4 linked regions of the Paraglaciecola psychrophila 170 genome follow. The main gene of each other region encodes a partner of the protein of the gene in region 2 in a complex. Links are inferred from orthologs where the notes say so. Each region holds a gene or a part of one and is shown on either strand. Other genes may lie near its edges. The genes, in order: accA, accD, accC and accB.

Region 1 (5,652 bases), 750 kb from region 2 along the record:
CATTAGCCAGTATAGGTATGAATTAAAATAGCAGTCCTATGGTTTGTAAATATGCTTATTAAAACACCTAAGCTATAAATCAAAGTTAGCGACGCTCACTACCCATTAGTTAAAAACCAAGATGCTAACTTTCATATCTAAGACATTTCCTTGTATCATTAGCTATGTTTTTTAGTCCAAAGCTGTTGAATTATGTATTACTCACTTGTTGTTATTGATGACTTTTTAGATGCTGTTGATGCCCTCAGAGCGAAAGCTCTGTCGGCAGTTTATCCTATGCCTGAGGAGCAAACTTATTTTCCAGGTAGAAATGCTCAAGAAGCGGTTTTTGTTGACGGGCTCGACCCATTAATTAGCGAAATAGTAGGTGAAAAATTAGTTGCCGCAACAGGTAATAGTCATGGTAAGTTTCGTATGGCACTTGCAGGTGAGCAAGGTAAAGGTGGGGTCCACATTGACCAATGTTACTGGTCGGGGATCCTGTATCTGTCTAAAGATGAAGACTGCGTCGGAGGCACTGACTTTTACCGTAATAAAGAAACTAAAAGTGATACCGCTCCTCTTAATAAAGAGCAATTAAAAAATATGGGGTTTAACAATCATCAAGAATTCTGGGATGATTTAAAGGCTAATGGACAAGACGTTGAACAATGGCAATTAACCTCTCATATTCCTATGAAATATAATCGATTAGTGTTGTTTCGTCCTTGGCTTTTTCACAATGCTGGACCTGGATTTGGAGATTCCGTTGAAAACGGTAGGATTATTTACCCGTTATTTTATAACAACCAGTAGAACTGGTTGATTATCCGCCTAGCACCCGACGTTTTTGCAGCTTGTTGCTCAAGTTGCGCAAGCCCTTAAGCCTTTGAACCCTCAACTCTGACATGCACTATTTGCAATATCGAATCATTTTTAAGATTGCTGTCAAGTGCCTTAGCGCATTGCCAACTGCCATCGAGCAGTACTGCTAACACTTGCTCATTCTGAATCACTAGCAGAACAGAATCACGTAACCATGGTGCCACTTTCCATTGTTTAAACCATTGTTTAATGGGTTTTGAGTGACTGCTAACCGCAGGCTTAAACCTCGCAGAGTATCCACCGAAACGAAACGAAATAGGTCCCAAGTTTGGATTAACTGTTAGCTGTGACATATCGTCATCTTGAGGGCTATCAGCTTGTGAGCTTGCAGCTTGGATAAAGGTTAAGTCCCCCATATTATTGGGTAGCGAAACAGTGTTTTCACCCTGCCAAATTTTATTTAAAGTGGCTTTTTGTAGACTGGCTCTTATTACAAATAACTGTTGATCAAAGCGTCTAAACTGCCAGCCATTCCATTGCAAAATAGGTGTAGCGTCTTCTGCGGCATCAAGCACCTCTGGCCTAAGTTGATTTAATACTGTTAAAGATGGGCTTTGAATACCTAACTCAGACAACCAATAACGTACCAGCTGATGTAACCACGACGAGCTTAACGGCTTAAGCTCGGTGAGATATAAACTATTAGCAGAAGCTTGTATAGATTTGAGCTTGTTATAACAAATTTCATCCAACAAACCTTGTTGCTGGGCACATAACGCTGCACTTCGAGCCACAGAACGTGAAATTTCAGGCCAACGATGTTGTAAGATAGGTAGCACATCATGTCGTAAGAAATTGCGCTCAAAATCAGTGTTTTGATTCGACTCGTCTTCGCACCATTTCAAATTATGTTGCTGTGCATAGTCCAAAATAGCCTGTTGGGTGGTATCTAGTAGTGGTCGATAAAACCCAACCCGTTTGTCTGGTTGTAATCGGTAATTTACAACCCACTCACGGTTCATCGCTGACAGACCTTTAGGCCCTGCACCACGCTTTAACTGTAATAAAAATGTTTCAAGTTGGTCGTCTTGATGTTGTGCAAGTATCACTTGACTGTTAACTGGCGCTAATTCAACTAATTTGCTGTAGCGCGCTTCTCTTGCTTGTGCTTCAAGGCTTTGTCTTCGTAGTGCTACAACGGATACATTCGCAGTTTGAAACGCTATGTCTAACTGCGAACACACTTGCTGACAATGTGCTTGCCACTGGTCTGCATGTTGGCTTAAACCGTGATGGATATGAATAGCACTGAGTTGAAAATCAAGTTTAGCGTGCTCTCTTGCAAGCTGAAGCGCATGTAACAAAACATGGGAATCCACACCTCCACTGTAAGCAACAACGATATGAGTCGCCGACAAAAGCGGCTCACAGCGAAGTTGTTCTCTTAGAGTGTTTAAAACTGACATTATTATTCGCAACCTCTAATAACAAAAAACCATCTTTTCAGATGGCTTCTTATACTGTATTTATGTATTAATTTATAAAAAATACTGATTATTTAACAATAACCAAAAGACATTAGTCGTTCATAACGTTGAGATAATAACTCTTCGGTCGACAAACTACCAAGCTGAGCGAGTTGCTGTTTAAGGGTAGCCTTTAGATTGGCGGCCATACTGTCATAATCTCTATGAGCGCCACCTAATGGTTCACTCACAATCTGATTAATCAATCCTAACTCTTTAATTTGGCCCGCACTAACCCCCATAGCTTCAGCAGCTTGTGGTGCTTTTTCAGCACTTTTCCACAAAATAGAGGCACAACCTTCTGGTGAAATAACCGAGTAGGTGCTGTATTGCAACATGTTTACACGGTCGCCGACACCGATGGCCAATGCGCCACCAGAACCACCTTCGCCAATCACAGTACAGATAATAGGCACTTTTAAGCCTGACATGACTTTTAAGTTACGGGCGATAGCTTCACTTTGACCACGCTCTTCTGCGCCAACACCTGGATAAGCACCGGGAGTATCAATAAAAGTAAGAATAGGTAAATTGAAACGTTCAGCCATTTCCATCAAACGTAACGCTTTGCGATAACCTTCTGGTTTAGGCATGCCAAAGTTACGCTTAATTTTTTCTTTGGTATCGCGGCCTTTTTGATGACCAATAATCAACACTGGCTGCCCATCAATTTTAGCTAAGCCGCCCACTATGGCCTTGTCGTCCGCAAAGGCACGATCACCAGCAAGTTCATCAAACTCAGTACATATGCGCTCAATATAGTCATAGGTATAAGGACGCATTGGATGCCGCGCTATTTGAGATACCTGCCATGCGCCTAAGTTTGCAAATATTTTGCGACTTAATTCGGCACTTTTTTCTCGAAGTTTAGTGATCTCTTCTTCGATATTGAGATCGAATTCTCCCCCTTGATTGACCAGCCTTAACTCTTCAATCTTCGCTTCTAATTCTGCGATAGGTTTTTCGAATTCTAAAAAATTTACACTCATTGAACACCTAATAATAATTGTTTACAGCTTTCATTTGTTTACTTATATAAACGAATTAGTGAAATTCCAAGTCAACCTGAGGTTTACCCAATAGCTGTTGTAAGTCATATATTAACTCATCTTGGGGAGAAACATACCACTGCGCGCCCAAGGTTAAATCTACTTTTACGTCTGGATGTACATAATGTATCTGAACCGGACAACTGCCACCTTGATAAGGTTGCAAAATGGTTTGCATTTTAGCTAGAGTTGATGGATTACACCAGCTTGATTCTAAATGCACTTGCAAACCTTTGGCATTTTTCTCACGGGCTTGGACTAAGTCCATAACGTCACGTGCTGATATTGTATTGCCACCAGAGAATTCATCAAAGCTGACCTGTCCACTTATTACCAATATTTTGTCTGCTTGCAGCAATTCTTCGAACTGTTCAAGCATATCAGGGAAAAACCTAACATCAATTCTGGCGCTTTTATCATCTAATGTCACTAGTGCCCAACGACGACCACGTTTATTGGTCATCACCCTAACACCCAAGACTAAACCTACAGCGTACGCGATTTGGTCTCTGTTAGTTGGCTTTAGGTCAACTAAACGACAAGGCGCATAATGTTTGATTTCACTCAGGTACTGATTAATTGGATGACCGGTTAGATATAGTCCTAACGTAGTTTTCTCACCATCTAACCAGACTTTTTCTGGCCAATGAGGTACTTCAGCAAAGGCTTGTTGTACTTGCTCAGTCTCGGTGGTCAGCAAACCAAACATATCTGATTGCCCCGATGTTTTATTCTTAGCATGTTGACCGGCTGCGGCCAATGCGTCGGGTAAAGAAGACATTAATGACGCACGATGCGGGCCTAAATTATCTAATGCTCCTGCCAAGACTAATTTTTCTAAGATGCGCTTATTAATGCGTTTAAGGTCGACTTTGGCACAAAAATCAAATAAGTCACTGAATTTTCCGGTCTCTTCCCGCGCTTCGATAATCGCTTCGATAGGGCCTTCACCTACGCCTTTTATTGCACCTATGCCGTAAACAACGCGCCCTTCTTCATCCACCGTAAACTTACGGCTACCGGCATTAACATCGGGTGGTAATATGGTCAATCCCATGCGGTTACATTCATCAACCAGGGTCACAATTTTGTCTGAGTTATCCATATCCGCTGACATAACAGCAGCCATAAACTCAGCAGGATAATGAGTTTTAAGCCATAACGTTTGGTAAGACACTAAGGCGTAAGCTGCGGAGTGGGATTTGTTAAAACCATATCCAGCAAACTTTTCAACTAGGTCAAATATTTTAATCGCTAGAGTAGGATCAATGCCGTTTTCTTTGGCTCCAGTCTCGAATGACTCGCGCTGTTTCTCCATTTCCTCTAGGTTTTTCTTACCCATAGCACGGCGTAATAAATCTGCGCCACCCAAGCTATAACCCGACATGACCTGAGCAATCTGCATGACCTGCTCTTGATACAGGATAATGCCGTAGGTTGGTTGTAAGATTTCTTTTAAACATTCGTGTTGATATTCTGCATCAGGGTAAGAAACTTCTTCACGGCCATGCTTACGATCGATAAAGTTTTCAACCATGCCGGATTGTAATGGACCAGGCCTGAACAGTGCCACAAGTGCAATGATATCTTCAAATGAATCTGGTTTAAGGCGTTTAATCAACTCTTTCATACCACGGGATTCAAGCTGGAATACCGCTGTGGTTTCTGCATTTTGCAGTACCCTAAAACATTTTGCATCGACCAGAGGGATGGCAGCGATATCGACATCAATGCCTTTGCCCTCTTTGATCATATCAGTCGCCCACTGAATAATGGTCAGGGTACGTAATCCCAAGAAATCAAACTTAACCAGCCCTGCAGTCTCAACATCGTTTTTATCGAACTGAGTAACTGGGTTTTTACCTTCATCATCACAGTAAAGTGGTGCAAAATCGGTAATCAATGTGGGGGCAATCACTACGCCACCGGCATGTTTACCTGCGTTACGCGTGCAACCTTCCAGAATACGACACATGTCGATCAGCTCTTTGACATCTTCGTCTTGGCTGTATAACTCAGGTAAGCGCGGCTCTTCAAGAAAAGCTTTTTCTAACGTCATACCCGGAGTGGGTGGGATAAGTTTAGAGATCCTATCAACAAAACCATAAGGGTGCCCCAACACACGGCCCACATCGCGCACTACGGCTTTTGCCGCCATAGTACCGAAAGTAATGATTTGTGATACGGCATCGCGGCCATACATTTCGGCCACGTGATCAATTACCTCATCACGTCTGTCCATACAAAAATCGACATCGAAATCAGGCATAGAT
Region 2 (5,447 bases):
GAGGTGTTATCACTTCTAAACAGCAGCACGGACAGATTAAATTTACTTATTGTGCAACTGCTTGATTACAATTTGTTGCTACAACAAGCTAAGCCAGTGTTTTCAAAAATCAACAGTGAACGTTTTTTTAATGAATTTGTGACAGAAAACAGTTTGGCGATTAAACAGCATGATAATCAGATAGATATGAAATTAGAATTAGCCACCGTTTTTGCTGATCAAACGTTGTTTAGAAGGATTTTGGATAACTTGGTGTCAAATGCCATTGCTCACGGCAGTAAAGGCAGTCCGATTAATATTAGACTCTATCAGAAAGGTAACATGCAGGTTTTAGATTTTGCTAATCGCGGTCAACAAATTGATATGGATCAACGGCATATTCTATTTCAGCCTTTTAGTCGTGGTGAGGGCGTGCGAAATGATAGGGTAACAGGCTCTGGACTTGGATTATCCATCGTTGCCGATTGCGCCAGAATGATGTTTGGCAAAGCTGAAATGGTTGAAGTGGATTATGCAGACGTGTGTATTCGTGTGCAGATCCCAGGTAAAGAAGCGAGTATATGAAATCGAAATTATTAACAGTGTTGAGCACCTTTATTTTGTTTTCCAGTTGTGAGTTGCTGCCGTCTTTAAATACCCCCCCAAATAGCGCTGAAGTATTAATCATACAACCTGCCTGTGTATGGCTAAACTCCTCACAAGGCAATAATTGTAAAATCGAATATTGGTTGAAATTTTGGTACGAAATTGAGGATGTATCATGGCCTGAGCGTAAAAAACACATAGAAGCATTGTCTGAACAAGATGCTGATGTATTGAAAAAAGTACTGCTTAGCCAAGGTAAAAGCACTCCGTTTCAAGACCGTTTGCGAGCACAAGGTTGGGTAGAGTCAATTTTACCGAAGTTAACTTCACAGATGCGCCGTTTTATTTTAGTTGCACTCTATTACCCGAGCCAGGATTTGCTGGAAATGGAATCTGCGTTAGTGACTTTGAGTAAAATTAACACTCAACAATCTTTCAAAATTGAAGAGCTACAAATACTCTTAAAAAAACAACAAGGTCAGATAGATCAGTTGCTTAATATCGAAGCATCTATTATTCAAAGTATCGAAGAGGTTAGATAATGAATCAGTTGAATACATCAGATCCTAATGTTCTGTTGGTTGATGATGATGAAAGTTTATTACGCTTAATGGCCATTAGGTTGAAAGGTGAAGGTTACAATGTTCAAAGTGCTGGCGGCGGTAAAGAGGCATTAAGGTTAATCAACACCCAAAATTTTGACGTGGTATTGAGTGATTTGCGGATGCCAGGATTAGACGGTTTAAACCTTTTTGAAGAAATTATGGCACTTGGAAAAGATGTGCCTGTTATTTTAATGACCGCTCACGGCACTATTCAAGATGCTGTTGAAGCGACACAAAGAGGTGTATTCGGTTTTTTGACTAAACCCATAGATCATGATGAATTACGCAGTTTGATGAAAAAAGCGGTGAGTCAAAGCCAAGGAGCGCAAAATGGACAGTGGTGTGAAAAAATCATTACCCGTTCGATGCAAATGGAACAACTGCTTGATCAAGCTTACCGTGTTGCCAAGCGCGATGTTAGCGTGTTAATAAGCGGTGCCAGTGGCACCGGAAAAGAACTTTTGGCCAGTGCCATTCATAAAGCCAGTAAAAGAGTGGATAAAGCTTTTGTAGCGATCAACTGCGGGGCTTTACCAGAAAACTTGCTCGAATCTGAACTGTTTGGTCATGCTAAAGGTTCATTTACAGGGGCGGTTAATGAACATAATGGACTCTTTAGAGAAGCCGATGGTGGTACTTTATTTTTAGATGAAATTGGCGATATGCCCATCCCGCTTCAAGTTAAGTTACTTAGAGCACTGCAAGAACAAACTATCCGTCCCGTGGGCAGCAGTAAACAAATTCCAATTGATGTGAGAGTTATATCCGCGACCCATAAAAACCTCAATAAAGAAATGGAGCTGGGCAATTTCAGAGAAGATTTGTATTACCGACTCAATGTAGTGAATATCACTTTACCTACACTAAGAGAACGCTCTGAAGATATCCCATTACTAGCACGCCACTTGTTAAAAACGAGCGCAGAACGCCATCAGGTTAAGGTTAATCGTTTTTCTGATGATGCAATGCAACTCCTGACTACTTGTTTGTGGCCAGGTAACGTTCGGCAGCTCGTTAACGTGGTTGAACAATGTGTCGCCCTAACTCAAACTCCCATTATTGCATCACATTTAGTTGAACAAGCTTTATCTGCATCAGAGCAGAAATGGCCAACTTTGACAGAAGCAAGGGATGCCTTTGAGCAAAAATATTTATTGAGGTTGCTTAAAATGACGGATGGTAATGTGACTCGGGCAGCAGAATTAGCCGGAAGAAATCGAACTGATATGCACAAACTGATAAAAAAACATGATCTTCACTCGGTCGATTTTAAGCGAGATTAAATGATTGGTTCGAGCCTAAGAATGCTCTTTACTGCGGTTTGTTTAAAAACCCCTGTTATTTACTGATAAGTTCCTTACAATACCGCGAATTTTTTGAATAACGAAAGTGGACTGATGCGATTAGCTCTGGGCATTGAATATAATGGCGCACCCTACCACGGTTGGCAGCGCCAACAAACTGTGGCTAGTGTGCAACAGCACGTTGAAGAAGCGTTAACAACTATAGCCGACGAACCTATCAAGGCAGTCTGTGCCGGGAGAACTGACGCAGGGGTGCATGCTACTTGCCAAGTGGTACATTTTGATACAAATATTCAGCGGCCTGACCGTGCATGGACTATCGGTTTGAATCGCTTTTTACCTAACTCAATTGCAATAAAATGGGTTAAAAATACGGATGACGAGTTTCATGCGCGTTTTTCTGCTACTGCACGGCGTTACCGATATGTCATTTATAATCATCGTCTACGTAATAGCATCTTACCCAAAGGCGTAACGCATATACATAATGAGTTGGACCATAAGTTGATGCATCAAGCAGCTCAACATTTGTTAGGTAAAAATGACTTTAGTGCGTTTAGAGCTGTGGACTGTCAGGCTAACACTCCGGTCCGCCAGATGACTCATATCAATGTGAGCCGATTTGGTGATTACATTATGATTGATGTAACCGCGAACGCATTTTTGCATCATATGGTACGCAATATTACAGGTTCTCTTTTGACGATTGGTAAAAAAGAAAAACCCACAATTTGGATGAAGACATTGTTAGAAGGTAAAGACCGAACTAAAGCTGCATCCACTGCAAAACCGAATGGTTTATACTTAGTTCATGTTACTTACCCCGAAGTTTTTGATTTACCGACTACACCCTTGGGACCATTATTTTTACCAGATTAATACTTCTAAGACCAGTTTTGTATTCTTGATATGTGCTTGATGTGATTTAATAGGGTTTCTTTCGGCCTACAGGGCTTAAAACGGGTATTAAACGAACCGTTGAATATTGTCAATTAGTTAAGATTAACAAATTGCATAACAGGATTTGATATGAGTTGGATTGAAAAAATACTACCACGCACTAAGTCATTGACTAAAAGTAACGTGCCAGAAGGAATTTGGACTAAATGCAGTGAATGTGCAGCTGTTCTGTATAAAACAGAGTTAGAAAAGCAGTTAGGCGTTTGCCCTAAATGTGATCACCATATGCGTATTACCGCACGCGCACGGATCAATCACTTTTTAGACCAAGGTGATAGGGTCGAGTTGGGCGCAGATTTAGAGCCACAAGATTTACTGAAATTTAAAGATTCCAAGAAATATAAAGACAGATTAAGTAGCGCTCAAAAGGCCACCAAAGAAAAAGACGCGATAGTTGTGATGCAGGGTAAACTGAACGGTATGCCCGTTGTTGTGGCTGCATTTGAGTTTGCCTTCATGGGCGGCTCGATGGCTTCAGTTGTGGGTGCTAGATTTGTTAAAGCAGTGAATGCCTGTTTAGAAAATAATACGCCACTTATTTGTTTTTCAACGAGTGGAGGAGCACGTATGCAAGAGGCACTTTTGTCTTTGATGCAGATGGCTAAAACAAGTGCAGCATTAGCTAAAATGAGCGATAAAGGGTTGCCGTATATTTCAGTTATGACTGATCCGACTATGGGTGGCGTCTCTGCAAGTTTAGCTATGTTGGGTGACGTGAACGTAGCAGAGCCTAAAGCTTTGATTGGCTTTGCAGGTCCAAGAGTGATTGAACAAACGGTGCGTGAAACATTACCTGCAGGATTTCAACGCAGTGAATTTTTGTTAGAAAAAGGTGCGATTGATATCATTGTCGATCGCCGTGAAATGCGCGACAAGTTATATAGTTTATTGTCGAAACTGCATCACCAACATCATTAAATAATGTCTTATATCTCCACCACTCAAGCCTCTGAAAAAGAGGCTTGGACATTAAACCAATGGCTGACTTATCTTGAACAGGTTCATCCAAGCAACATTGAGTTGGGATTAGAACGGGTTGCCGAGGTTTTTTGCAATATGCAAGTGGATCTCAGCCAGCGAACCATTATCACTGTTGCCGGTACTAATGGTAAGGGCACTACCTGTGCCTTTATTGAGCAAGCTTTATTGGCGTCAAAACATTCAGTCGCTGTATTTAGTTCACCGCACCTTTTAGATTACCGTGAGCGTGTCAGAGTTGCTGGCGCCATGCTGACAGAAAAAGCTCACTGCCAAGCATTTTTGAAGGTAGATAAAGCGCGAGGCGTTACTTCATTAACCTATTTTGAATTTGGCACACTAGCGGCACTGCAACTCATGGCTGACTCCAGTGCAGATTATTTGTTGTTAGAAGTGGGGTTAGGTGGGCGATTAGATGCTATTAATATTGTCGATGCCACTATCGCTGTAATAACCAGTATTGATTTAGACCATCAAGATTGGCTTGGTCATACTAAAGAATTAATTGCTATTGAAAAGGCGGGTATATTTAGAGCTAATATTCCCGCTGTTATTGGTGAACCCCATCCCCCCATTACACTAGTAGAGGCCGCCTCTAGTTATCAGGTCAAACCTGTATGGCAAGGTACTGATTTTCAATTCCAACTAGACACGAAAGGATTTCATTGGCAAGGTGTTAATAGTCGTTATGACAATCTACCTATTCCTAATATCCCCGCTCAAAATGCCTCAACAGCATTACAAGTCATCGAAATATTAGGATTGAATTTAGACGATTTCCAGATGACACAGGTAATTAATCAAACCAGTTTGCCCGGAAGGCGCCAGGTTATACAAAATAAACCCTGCGTTATGTTAGATGTAGCACATAACCCGCATGCTACGAGTTTGTTAGCCTTCGATATTAGAAATATGCAATATAAACGCGTTATAGCGGTTGTAGGTATGTTGGCAGACAAAGATATTGAGGCAACGCTTTCTCACATGTTGCCTGTTGTATCAGTTTGGTATTGCG
Region 3 (5,585 bases), 3.0 Mb from region 2 along the record:
TGAGAGACGCACTTTTGAGTGTGTCTATCCCTTTTATCGAAGTGCATTTATCGAATGTTCACGCTAGAGAGGTGTTCAGACAGCATTCTTACTTATCCAACATTGCCCAAGGGGTGATTTGTGGGTTAGGTGCACAAGGTTATGAATTCGCCTTAGCGGCGGCAAAACAATATTTAACTAAATAAACATCAGCAAAATTTTCTTGTTGATTAACTAATTAGAGAGAAAAAAATGGACATACGTAAAATTAAAAAGTTGATAGAGCTAGTGGAAGAGTCTGGCATATCTGAACTAGAAATTACTGAAGGTGAAGAGTCGGTGCGCATCCACCGTGGTGCCACGGAAGCTCAAATTGCACCACAACCACAATTTGTACAACAACCACAATTTGTACAACAGCCACAATTTGTACAACAGCCACAATTAGCACCTGCTGCGGCTCCCGCTCCTGAAACTGCGCCAGCGATAAGTGGTCACATTATGTGTTCGCCTATGGTGGGTACTTTTTATCGTTCGTCATCTCCAGGGGTTAAATCGTTTGCAGAAGTCGGTCAAAAAGTCAATGTTGGCGACACTCTATGTATTATTGAAGCGATGAAAATGATGAATCAGATCGAGTCGGATAAATCTGGTGTAGTCAAACAAATTTTAGTTGAAAACCAAGATCCTGTAGAATTCGACCAACCAATGTTTGTGATTGAATAAAAGGTCTATGACAATGTTAAAAAAAGTCCTTATTGCAAATCGCGGTGAGATCGCCCTGCGAATTTTGCGTGCCTGTAAAGAGTTAGGCATTAAGACTGTGGCAGTGCATTCGACTGCCGACGAGTCACTCAAACATGTATTGTTAGCTGACGAAACAATCTGTATTGGTAAAGCATCTGCCACAGAGAGTTATCTGAATATCCCTCGTATTATCGCCGCAGCTGAAATAACCGATGCAGATGCTATTCATCCGGGTTACGGATTTTTAGCCGAGAACGCTGACTTTGCCGAAGCCGTTGAAAAAAGTGGTTTCACCTTTATTGGCCCGACTGCCGAAACCATTAACTTAATGGGTGATAAAGTTTCAGCTATTAGATCGATGAAAAGTGCTGGCGTACCTTGTGTTCCTGGTTCTGATGGACCTTTGGACGAAAACGAAGCCCGTAACAAAGAGCTTGCCAAAGTTATCGGCTACCCCATTATTATTAAAGCAGCAGGCGGCGGTGGTGGTCGTGGTATGCGTGTGGTACGCAGTGAAGAAGAACTGATTACATCCATTGCCATGACCAAAAGTGAAGCTGGCGCAGCATTTAATAATGATGTTGTGTACATGGAAAAATTCCTCGAAAATCCACGTCATGTCGAAATTCAAATATTGGCTGATGGTCAAGGTAATGCGGTTCACCTAGGTGAACGTGATTGTTCTATGCAACGTCGTCATCAAAAAGTGGTGGAAGAGGCTCCTGCACCGGGTATTACCCCAGAAATGCGCGCGGCAATTGGTGCAAGATGTTGCCAAGCCTGTATTGATATTAACTATCGTGGCGCAGGTACTTTTGAGTTCTTGTTTGAAAATAATGAGTTTTACTTTATCGAAATGAATACTCGTATTCAGGTTGAACACCCAGTGTCGGAAATGATCACCGGTGTTGATTTAATTAAAGAGCAACTGAGAGTAGCTGCAGGTCAAAAGTTGTCAATGACTCAAGACCAGATACAAGTGAAAGGTCATGCGATTGAATGTCGTATCAATGCAGAAGACTCAAAAACTTTTATTCCAAGCCCAGGTAAAATCACCAAGTTTCATTCACCGGGCGGTTTGGGTGTGAGATGGGATTCACATATCTACACCGATTATGTAGTGCCCCCATATTATGACTCAATGATTGGTAAATTGATTACTTACGGTGAGACCAGAGAAGTGGCTATCGCCCGAATGCGTCATGCATTAGACGAACTGGTCATCGGTGGGATTAAAACCAATGTTGATTTACAGAAAAGCATTATGGCTGATGAGGCCTTTGCAGCGGGTGGAGCCAATATTCACTACCTAGAAAAAAACTCGGTATGGGCGGCCATTAGTTGGATCGCTAATAACCTATAAATCGATTAAAAAAGAGCGGTGTATCGCTCTTTTTTTTGCTCTATAATGCGGAAAATTTCAAGTGTGACGTACGTTTATGCCCTGGATCCAATTAAAAATAAACAGCCAAGCTGAATACGCTGAACAAATAGGCGAAATGTTATCGGCTAATGGCGCACAAGCTGTGACCTTTGTAGACGCTAAAGACACACCAATGTATGAACCTAAACCCGGGGAAGTTATGCTCTGGCCAGACACCCAAATAGTGGGTTTGTATGACGCACAATACGATATGTCGCAAGTCATTAGCCAACTAAGCAAGTCCAAGCTGTTAGGTAAAAACTTCAACCATAAATTAGACCAATTAGAAGATAAAGACTGGGAAAGAGAATGGATGGTGAATTTTCATCCTATGCAATTTGGCAAACGTTTATGGATTTGCCCCAGCTGGCGTGATGTACCTGATCCAAACGCAGTGAATGTGATGCTCGACCCAGGATTAGCCTTTGGTACTGGTACACATGCCACTACTAGTTTGTGTCTGCGATGGTTAGATAGCCTAGAGTTGTCTGAGGCAACCGTGGTTGATTTTGGTTGTGGTTCAGGAATCTTGGGTATAGCTGCACTAAAATTAGGTGCTAAGCGCGTTGTAGGCATTGATATTGATCCTCAGGCCCTATTAGCCAGCCAAGACAATGCCAATCGTAATGATATTGGCGAAAAAATTGAATTATATCTGCCTGAACATCAACCAGAGCTAAAAGCAGATGTGGTGTTAGCCAATATCCTTGCCGCACCATTACGTGAATTAAGAACCGTAATTACCGGTTATTGTAAGCCAGGTGGTAAATTAGTGCTTTCCGGAATTTTAGATAACCAAGCTCAAGAAATTAATGACTTATACAGCCAAGATTTTGTTATGGAGCCGATTGAAATAGATGGTGAGTGGGCAAGGGTATCTGGAGTTAAAAAATAATAATAGCATCGAAAAGTTAACAGGGTTGGATTACATTATTTATGTGTAATTTTTTCAATAAGAGTTTGAATGGGTGGGCTAACTGGATGGAATTGTTCATTCATTATCAGTTGAATTTGGCAATACTCATCATCTAGTGTATTTTTTTGAGCGAATAAAAATGAGCTGTTGAATAATGTGAATAACAGCCAAAATAATTTTGTTATTATTACCTTGCTTATAAATTGAAAATAAAAAAAGATGACTTTATCGCTGTTCCAAGATATCAATACAAGTATGTCGAACCAACGCTATAAGGCATTCCTCTCAGATTTATAGGTGAATTTTTTTTAAAAGAAATGGGCAAAAATGTTGCCGACTACCGGAGGTGAAGCTGGCCTTTGTAGCTGCACCGCAGCGCCCAGCTGAACAGCTCGACACGGAAGTCGAGATTGGTTGCATATCATCAAGGATGTGTATTTGACTACTGATAACTATTTTTTAAGAGCGTAAAATTGAGCATTCATGGCTGTGTTGCGCAAATGTCACCTCAAAAAAAAGAACTCGCTGCGCTCTGCGTTTTGTTTCGATGAATTTTTACGACAAAATGGTGCCGACTACCGGATTCGAACTGCTATGAAGCTTAGCTACTGATTGCAAGTCCGTTTGAAAATATTTGAAGAAAAGAATGGTGCCGACTACCGGAGTCGAACTGCTATGAAGCTTAGCTACTGATTACAAGTCCGTTTGAAGATATTTGAAGGAAAGAATGGTGCCGACTACCGGAGTCGAACTGGTGACCTACTGATTACAAGTCAGTTGCTCTACCAACTGAGCTAAGTCGGCACACAGGATAAATCTTTCTGGGTGACACTACTTTTGGGTTGTTGATAAACTACTTTGTAGCAGCTAATCCCTAAAGCGAGCGCCATTGTATTCACAATTTATATGATGTCAATCAAATACCATAAAATTCTAATCAGATGCTTAAAGTTTCAGCAATCGGGCTGCTTCATCTTTAAGCATCGGGAAGTATTCTATTGGCACGTATTCGGCCAAAGCTAACATCGTGTTACCAAGCTCAGCATAATTGTCGGCACATAAATTAAAGTGTCCCATCTTGCGTTTTTTCCGTGGTGTTTTGCCATACCAATGTAAATGACAGCCTGGAATGCTAAGCATATCGCGGGCAAAATCTTTGCAACCTATGATATTGATCATTGCAGTGGGTGAGGTCACTTTAGTTGAACCTAAAGGTAATCCTCTTACAGCTCTTAGATGATTCTCAAACTGGCAGGTGTCTGAGCCTTGCATGGTCCAATGTCCTGAGTTATGTACTCGTGGGGCAATTTCATTGACTAGCAATTGTTCGCCAATTTGGAAAAATTCTACCGCCAATACACCTACGTAATCTAAGGATTCTGCTAGTTTATTAAAGATTTCTTGTGCTTGTTGACTGAGTGCTTCGTCAACTTTCGGGGCAGGTGCAATAGAGACATGTAATTGGCCTTGGTAGTGCAAGTTTTCGGCAAGTGGATAATAGGCAATATCACCTTTACTGCTGCGTACTGCAACCAGTGAAAGCTCTCGATCAAAGTTGAGCATTTTCTCAACTATTAAAGGCACTTTGTGCAAGTTCAATTTTGATAGTTTTAGCTTAAGTTCAGGTAAGTCGCTTTGGTTTTGTAAACGCCATTGACCGTATCCATCATAGCCATCTCTGCTTGCTTTGATGATTAATTTTTCACCAAGCTTATCGACTGCCGCATCTAATTCTTCGACATCGGTGACGATTTCAAATGGGCAGTTGGCAATCTCCAGCTTTTCGAGTAATTTTTTCTCTCTTACTCTATCAGCACCAGTTAGGATTGCCTCTACGCTAGGTTTGAGTTTGCCGCTACCATGGACTAACTCGAGCAGGTCCTCAGGGATACTTTCAAATTCTACCGTGATCGCATTGACTTCCTCAATCACCCTGTCCAGTGAGTTGTTGATAATATGCTTAGTAACAGGATCAACAATCTTATTATCCACTACATCAACTGCCTGAACACTTATTCCAAGCGGATAGCCAGACAAAGCCATCATTCTAGCCAATTGGCCTGATCCAAGAACTAATATGCTCATTTATACAGTCTCACGTTAATTTTATCATAAAGAGGGAAGGACCAATTCGTCTTGTGCCAACACAGTAGCTGTTTGCTCGGCTCTAAAATTTATAATGGCTTGTTGTACCTCTGGATTTTGTAGGCCGACTACCTGCGCTGCTAACAATCCAGCATTGGCTGCACCGGCTTCACCAATTGCTAATGTGCCTACTGCAACGCCTTTGGGCATTTGCACGATGGAGAGTAAAGAGTCAATACCGTTCAATTGGCTTGAGCGCACAGGTACACCAAATACGGGTAAATGTGTATGTGCCGCGATCATACCGGGTAAATGTGCTGCACCACCGGCTCCACCAATAATGACTTGATAACCTTTAGAAGCAGCTTGCTCGGCAAATTCTGAAAGAGAATTTGGGGTCCTGTGAGCAGAGATAACTTCGGCTGTATAACTTAC
Region 4 (5,527 bases), 3.0 Mb from region 2 along the record:
TTGGTTTTAATCCCACCGATGACCAGTTCGTCTAATGCATGACGCATTCGGGCGATAGCCACTTCTCTGGTCTCACCGTAAGTAATCAATTTACCAATCATTGAGTCATAATATGGGGGCACTACATAATCGGTGTAGATATGTGAATCCCATCTCACACCCAAACCGCCCGGTGAATGAAACTTGGTGATTTTACCTGGGCTTGGAATAAAAGTTTTTGAGTCTTCTGCATTGATACGACATTCAATCGCATGACCTTTCACTTGTATCTGGTCTTGAGTCATTGACAACTTTTGACCTGCAGCTACTCTCAGTTGCTCTTTAATTAAATCAACACCGGTGATCATTTCCGACACTGGGTGTTCAACCTGAATACGAGTATTCATTTCGATAAAGTAAAACTCATTATTTTCAAACAAGAACTCAAAAGTACCTGCGCCACGATAGTTAATATCAATACAGGCTTGGCAACATCTTGCACCAATTGCCGCGCGCATTTCTGGGGTAATACCCGGTGCAGGAGCCTCTTCCACCACTTTTTGATGACGACGTTGCATAGAACAATCACGTTCACCTAGGTGAACCGCATTACCTTGACCATCAGCCAATATTTGAATTTCGACATGACGTGGATTTTCGAGGAATTTTTCCATGTACACAACATCATTATTAAATGCTGCGCCAGCTTCACTTTTGGTCATGGCAATGGATGTAATCAGTTCTTCTTCACTGCGTACCACACGCATACCACGACCACCACCGCCGCCTGCTGCTTTAATAATAATGGGGTAGCCGATAACTTTGGCAAGCTCTTTGTTACGGGCTTCGTTTTCGTCCAAAGGTCCATCAGAACCAGGAACACAAGGTACGCCAGCACTTTTCATCGATCTAATAGCTGAAACTTTATCACCCATTAAGTTAATGGTTTCGGCAGTCGGGCCAATAAAGGTGAAACCACTTTTTTCAACGGCTTCGGCAAAGTCAGCGTTCTCGGCTAAAAATCCGTAACCCGGATGAATAGCATCTGCATCGGTTATTTCAGCTGCGGCGATAATACGAGGGATATTCAGATAACTCTCTGTGGCAGATGCTTTACCAATACAGATTGTTTCGTCAGCTAACAATACATGTTTGAGTGACTCGTCGGCAGTCGAATGCACTGCCACAGTCTTAATGCCTAACTCTTTACAGGCACGCAAAATTCGCAGGGCGATCTCACCGCGATTTGCAATAAGGACTTTTTTTAACATTGTCATAGACCTTTTATTCAATCACAAACATTGGTTGGTCGAATTCTACAGGATCTTGGTTTTCAACTAAAATTTGTTTGACTACACCAGATTTATCCGACTCGATCTGATTCATCATTTTCATCGCTTCAATAATACATAGAGTGTCGCCAACATTGACTTTTTGACCGACTTCTGCAAACGATTTAACCCCTGGAGATGACGAACGATAAAAAGTACCCACCATAGGCGAACACATAATGTGACCACTTATCGCTGGCGCAGTTTCAGGAGCGGGAGCCGCAGCAGGTGCTAATTGTGGCTGTTGTACAAATTGTGGCTGTTGTACAAATTGTGGTTGTTGTACAAATTGTGGTTGTGGTGCAATTTGAGCTTCCGTGGCACCACGGTGGATGCGCACCGACTCTTCACCTTCAGTAATTTCTAGTTCAGATATGCCAGACTCTTCCACTAGCTCTATCAACTTTTTAATTTTACGTATGTCCATTTTTTTCTCTCTAATTAGTTAATCAACAAGAAAATTTTGCTGATGTTTATTTAGTTAAATATTGTTTTGCCGCCGCTAAGGCGAATTCATAACCTTGTGCACCTAACCCACAAATCACCCCTTGGGCAATGTTGGATAAGTAAGAATGCTGTCTGAACACCTCTCTAGCGTGAACATTCGATAAATGCACTTCGATAAAAGGGATAGACACACTCAAAAGTGCGTCTCTCAATGCAATACTGGTATGCGTAAATGCACCTGGGTTAATGACAATAAAGTCTATTTTTTCAAAAGCTTTATGAATAGTATCAATTAACTCGTGTTCAGCATTTGACTGCACGTGAGTTAAACTCAAACCTATTGAGTCAGCATAAGTACTTAACCTACTGACAATTTGTTGTAGATTTTGTGAGCCATATGTTGCAGGCTCGCGCTTGCCTAACATGTTTAAATTTGGGCCATTGATAACTAATACTTTCACTAGGTCGCCATTTTAATTAGTAATGATTCTGTTGAGTGTTTCTGCATATGAAAAACATTATTTCAAAATCGATCTTCGTACATTAAATGCACATTAACTTAAATTATTCATCCATTATAGAGAGCAAATAGAAATTAACAGCAAAATACTGGTCTTATCAGCGAAGATTGCCGCCAAGTTAACGTATTTTATGCTTTTATTGGGACTTATTACCTACCTACATTGGAGTGTTTTTTAATTTGAATTATATCGCCCATATCCACATAGGCTCACATACTCAAACCAACTTGCTGGGCAATTTTCTTGGAGACTTTGTTAAAGGCAGTCACCTGCAGCACTTACCTTTTGAGATTGAACAAGGTATCCGTTTGCATCGTAGTATTGACGTGTTCACTGATTCACACCCTCTAATAATTGAATTAAGACAATGTTTTCCCAGTAATATTCGAAGGATGGCTGGGGTAATTATCGATATCTATTTTGATTACCTACTGATGCAATCTTGGAAACGTTACTCTGACACCCACTTCAATATTGTCTTTGCTAATTTTTATCAACAACTTGAACAATTTTCATTACCTGATAATGCGCATTTTAATAAACAGGCCGAGCGCTTGAAAACCCAACAATGGTTAAATCAATATGTCAATGTCGAAAGCTGTTTTAGAGCATTCACTAGTATTGAACATCGATTGAGAAATAAAGTTATGTTTGCCGACCAAGCCCAGTCTTTTTTACTTCTAAATGGGGATAAGCTTGAGTCTAGCTTTCAACAGTTCTATCCTGAGTGTCTTGACCACGGACAGAGATTTGTCCAAGACTACAGTCTCAACAATAACCGCGAGAAATAAGTATGCCCGTACACGAAATTCATCACCCTTTAATTCAACACAAAATAGGTTTAATGCGTGAAGAAGGGATTAGCAGTAAAGATTTTCGGGAGTTAGCGAGCGAGGTGGGTAACCTTTTAACTTATGAAGCCACTAGAGAGCTACAGACTGAGGTGGTTGAAACCACAGATTGGAATGGGAAAAAAATAAACATACAAAAAATAAAGGGCAAAAAAATAACAGTCGTTCCTATTTTACGTGCCGGTTTAGGTATGTTGGATGGTGTTTTAAGGCTAATCCCTAATGCTAAAATTAGTGTGGTAGGTTTGTATCGTGATGAAGAAACGCTACAACCTGTTGCCTATTTCGATAAAGTCGTAAAAGACGCCGCAGAACGCACCGCATTAATTGTAGATCCGATGTTAGCTACTGGTGGCACTCTTATTGCCACCGTAGATTTACTCAAGCAAAAAGGCTGTAAACATATTATGGGGCTATTTTTAGTCGCGGCTCCAGAGGGTTTAGAGGCAGTTCAAGCTGCACATCCTGATGTCGACATTTATACCGCAGCAATCGATGAAAGACTGAATGAACAGGGTTACATATTGCCAGGGCTTGGGGATGCTGGTGATAAAATTTTTGGTACCCGATAAGCCTAAAAGTATTGAGTGTCACTTATGATTTAATAAGAGCCATTTTATTAAATCATGCATTGTGAGACGTGAGGTTTATTAGTGTATAAATTGATGTCATTTACTTTTTATTATTTGAACGTGGATAAATATGTACCTGCAGAAATGATGAATAGAGCCTACTTTAGGCCAACGAGATATTATTTTTTAATCAATTTTTTATTGTTGCTTGTCTCAACTGCGAGTCAAGGTGAGCCGTTGATCCAGGACCCAACATTTTCTCGTTTATCCACAGATAATGGTTTATCTCAGAATACTATCAATTCTCTGTTATTAGATGATGAAGGTTTTTTGTGACTGGGTACCGCTGATTTGATGGCTATCAAAACCAGCAAGTCCTTGGTCCAAACAACGAATTCAATGCTGCCCCTATAAATTATTTGTTTCAGGACTCAAAAAGAAACCTTTGGGTCAGTGACTCTGTCAAAGGCGTTCACCAATATAACCTCACGAAAAATACAACCAAAAATATTATCAATTTAAAGTTAAAGCGGGATAACCAATTAACACAAAAAGCCAGTTACGTTAGCGAGGACGAACTGGGAAACATATTATTCTCAATGGATGAGGGTGTTTATTCCTATTCATATGTTACTAATAAGCTTTCTGTTGAATATTTGTTACCAGATAAAATGCTTAATAATGGTAGTAATGTTAGAACCCATTTATTGTCACAAGGCATTCTGACCTGGTCAACCTAATACGACTACCTCAGTTAAGCTACTTTTTGTAATTCATTGTTTTGTTGTTCAAAGTTATTAGGACTTTGGTAATCCAAGTACGAATGAAGTCTATGGCTGTTGTACCACATGGTCATGTAATTCAAGATGTCTTGTTGGGCGCTAAATCGTGTAGAGTAATTACGCCAATGCACCCGTTCTTGCTTTGTATTTTTGCTCTACCACCTATGCGATGGCATCCAATTTAAATTCTTTTGAATATTTCTTACGTGCATTCATAGTCCACTCCAGTTTTGAGTATTATCTCTTAACTAGAGTGTCCGAATCAATTAGACCACTTCATCCTGATGCGCTGGCCGACTCGAAGCGGCATGATAACTCCAGATATATTTATTCCTGTTTCAGAGGAGCTTGGTTTAATAGAGCATATGACATTAGATGCGTTTGAACGAGCGATGCCAGTACTGAATGAAATGCGCCAGAATGTTTTTTGCTGGGTATATATCAGTAAACCTGTCGGCTAAACATTTCGACAACCAATCTTCAATTGATAAGATTATTCTGCTTTTGGAGCAAAATAATATACCAGTTACAGCCATACGTTTTGAAATTACCGAAAGTGCCTTGATGCGCGATTACGATAAAGCACTGACGTACATGACCCAAATACAGCAGAAAGGCTTTTTAATTGCGTTAGATGATTTTGGTACTGGGTTTTCATCTCTGAAGTATCTTAAAGAATTCCCAATAAACATCATCAAGGTAGATAAAAGTTTTGTTGATGACATCGGAAAAAACCAAAATAATGAGGCCATTATCCTCACAACGCTAAGCATGGCTAAACAATTAAAAATGAGTTGAGTGGCAGAGGGTATTGAAACCCTTGAGCAGGTAGAGTTTTTCAAAAAGAATAAATGTCAGCATCTACAAGGTTATTACTTTTCTAAACCGGTTCCGGCAATCGATATTCTCGCACTATTAGAAAAGACACGGTAGATAACTTAAACTAGGAATAGAGATAAGACCCAGTCTTTATTCAAACACAAAAGGCAGTGATTGATACTTTCCAAAAGGCATTGCTTGATATACCGCAAAGTGTAAGTGCGG

What was found.
Region 1: the proteins of accD (region 2) and accA are in contact, whole or in part, in a solved structure (PDB 8UXZ), measured with the Escherichia coli proteins. The link is inferred for Paraglaciecola psychrophila 170 from one-to-one orthologs.
Region 3: the proteins of accD (region 2) and accC are in contact, whole or in part, in a solved structure (PDB 8UXZ), measured with the Escherichia coli proteins. The link is inferred for Paraglaciecola psychrophila 170 from one-to-one orthologs.
Region 4: the proteins of accD (region 2) and accB are in contact, whole or in part, in a solved structure (PDB 8UXZ), measured with the Escherichia coli proteins. The link is inferred for Paraglaciecola psychrophila 170 from one-to-one orthologs.

The regions. Positions count from the first base shown.
Region 1 is NC_020514.1:3,932,115-3,937,766, forward strand. Bases 1,342-4,311 are described here. They hold accA (acetyl-CoA carboxylase carboxyl transferase subunit alpha), read right to left. Parts: upstream 3,320-4,311; coding sequence 2,363-3,319; downstream 1,342-2,362. Other genes in these bases: tilS (tRNA lysidine(34) synthetase TilS), read right to left, coding at 1,342-2,270; dnaE (DNA polymerase III subunit alpha), read right to left, coding at 3,375-4,311. In the rest of the region: C427_RS17250 (DUF6445 family protein), read left to right, coding at 193-795; more of tilS, read right to left, coding at 861-1,341; more of dnaE, read right to left, coding at 4,312-5,652. UniProt on the Escherichia coli protein: Component of the acetyl coenzyme A carboxylase (ACC) complex. First, biotin carboxylase catalyzes the carboxylation of biotin on its carrier protein (BCCP) and then the CO(2) group is transferred by the carboxyltransferase to acetyl-CoA to form malonyl-CoA.
Region 2 is NC_020514.1:3,187,657-3,193,103, reverse strand. What follows is about bases 2,683-5,447. They hold accD (acetyl-CoA carboxylase, carboxyltransferase subunit beta), read left to right. Parts: upstream 2,683-3,523; coding sequence 3,524-4,372; downstream 4,373-5,447. Other genes in these bases: folC (bifunctional tetrahydrofolate synthase/dihydrofolate synthase), read left to right, coding at 4,376-5,447; truA (tRNA pseudouridine(38-40) synthase TruA), read left to right, coding at 2,683-3,373. Outside these bases: C427_RS13950 (sensor histidine kinase), read left to right, coding at 1-564; C427_RS13945 (hypothetical protein), read left to right, coding at 561-1,127; C427_RS13940 (sigma 54-interacting transcriptional regulator), read left to right, coding at 1,127-2,473; more of truA, read left to right, coding at 2,588-2,682.
Region 3 is NC_020514.1:138,946-144,530, forward strand. Bases 1-2,903 are described here. They hold accC (acetyl-CoA carboxylase biotin carboxylase subunit), read left to right. Parts: upstream 1-718; coding sequence 719-2,089; downstream 2,090-2,903. Other genes in these bases: aroQ (type II 3-dehydroquinate dehydratase), read left to right, coding at 1-185; accB (acetyl-CoA carboxylase biotin carboxyl carrier protein), read left to right, coding at 232-705; prmA (50S ribosomal protein L11 methyltransferase), read left to right, coding at 2,166-2,903. Also shown: more of prmA, read left to right, coding at 2,904-3,044; C427_RS00685 (5-(carboxyamino)imidazole ribonucleotide synthase), read right to left, coding at 4,011-5,150; purE (5-(carboxyamino)imidazole ribonucleotide mutase), read right to left, coding at 5,175-5,585. UniProt on the Escherichia coli protein: This protein is a component of the acetyl coenzyme A carboxylase complex; first, biotin carboxylase catalyzes the carboxylation of the carrier protein and then the transcarboxylase transfers the carboxyl group to form malonyl-CoA.
Region 4 is NC_020514.1:135,387-140,913, reverse strand. Bases 1-2,845 are described here. They hold accB (acetyl-CoA carboxylase biotin carboxyl carrier protein), read right to left. Parts: upstream 1,738-2,845; coding sequence 1,264-1,737; downstream 1-1,263. Other genes in these bases: C427_RS00655 (acyl carrier protein phosphodiesterase), read left to right, coding at 2,458-2,845; aroQ (type II 3-dehydroquinate dehydratase), read right to left, coding at 1,784-2,218; accC (acetyl-CoA carboxylase biotin carboxylase subunit), read right to left, coding at 1-1,250. Also shown: more of C427_RS00655, read left to right, coding at 2,846-3,069; upp (uracil phosphoribosyltransferase), read left to right, coding at 3,072-3,701; C427_RS00645 (hypothetical protein), read left to right, coding at 3,783-4,037; C427_RS26850 (EAL domain-containing protein), read left to right, coding at 4,889-5,281; C427_RS00630 (M23 family metallopeptidase), read right to left, coding at 5,453-5,527. UniProt on the Escherichia coli protein: This protein is a component of the acetyl coenzyme A carboxylase complex; first, biotin carboxylase catalyzes the carboxylation of the carrier protein and then the transcarboxylase transfers the carboxyl group to form malonyl-CoA.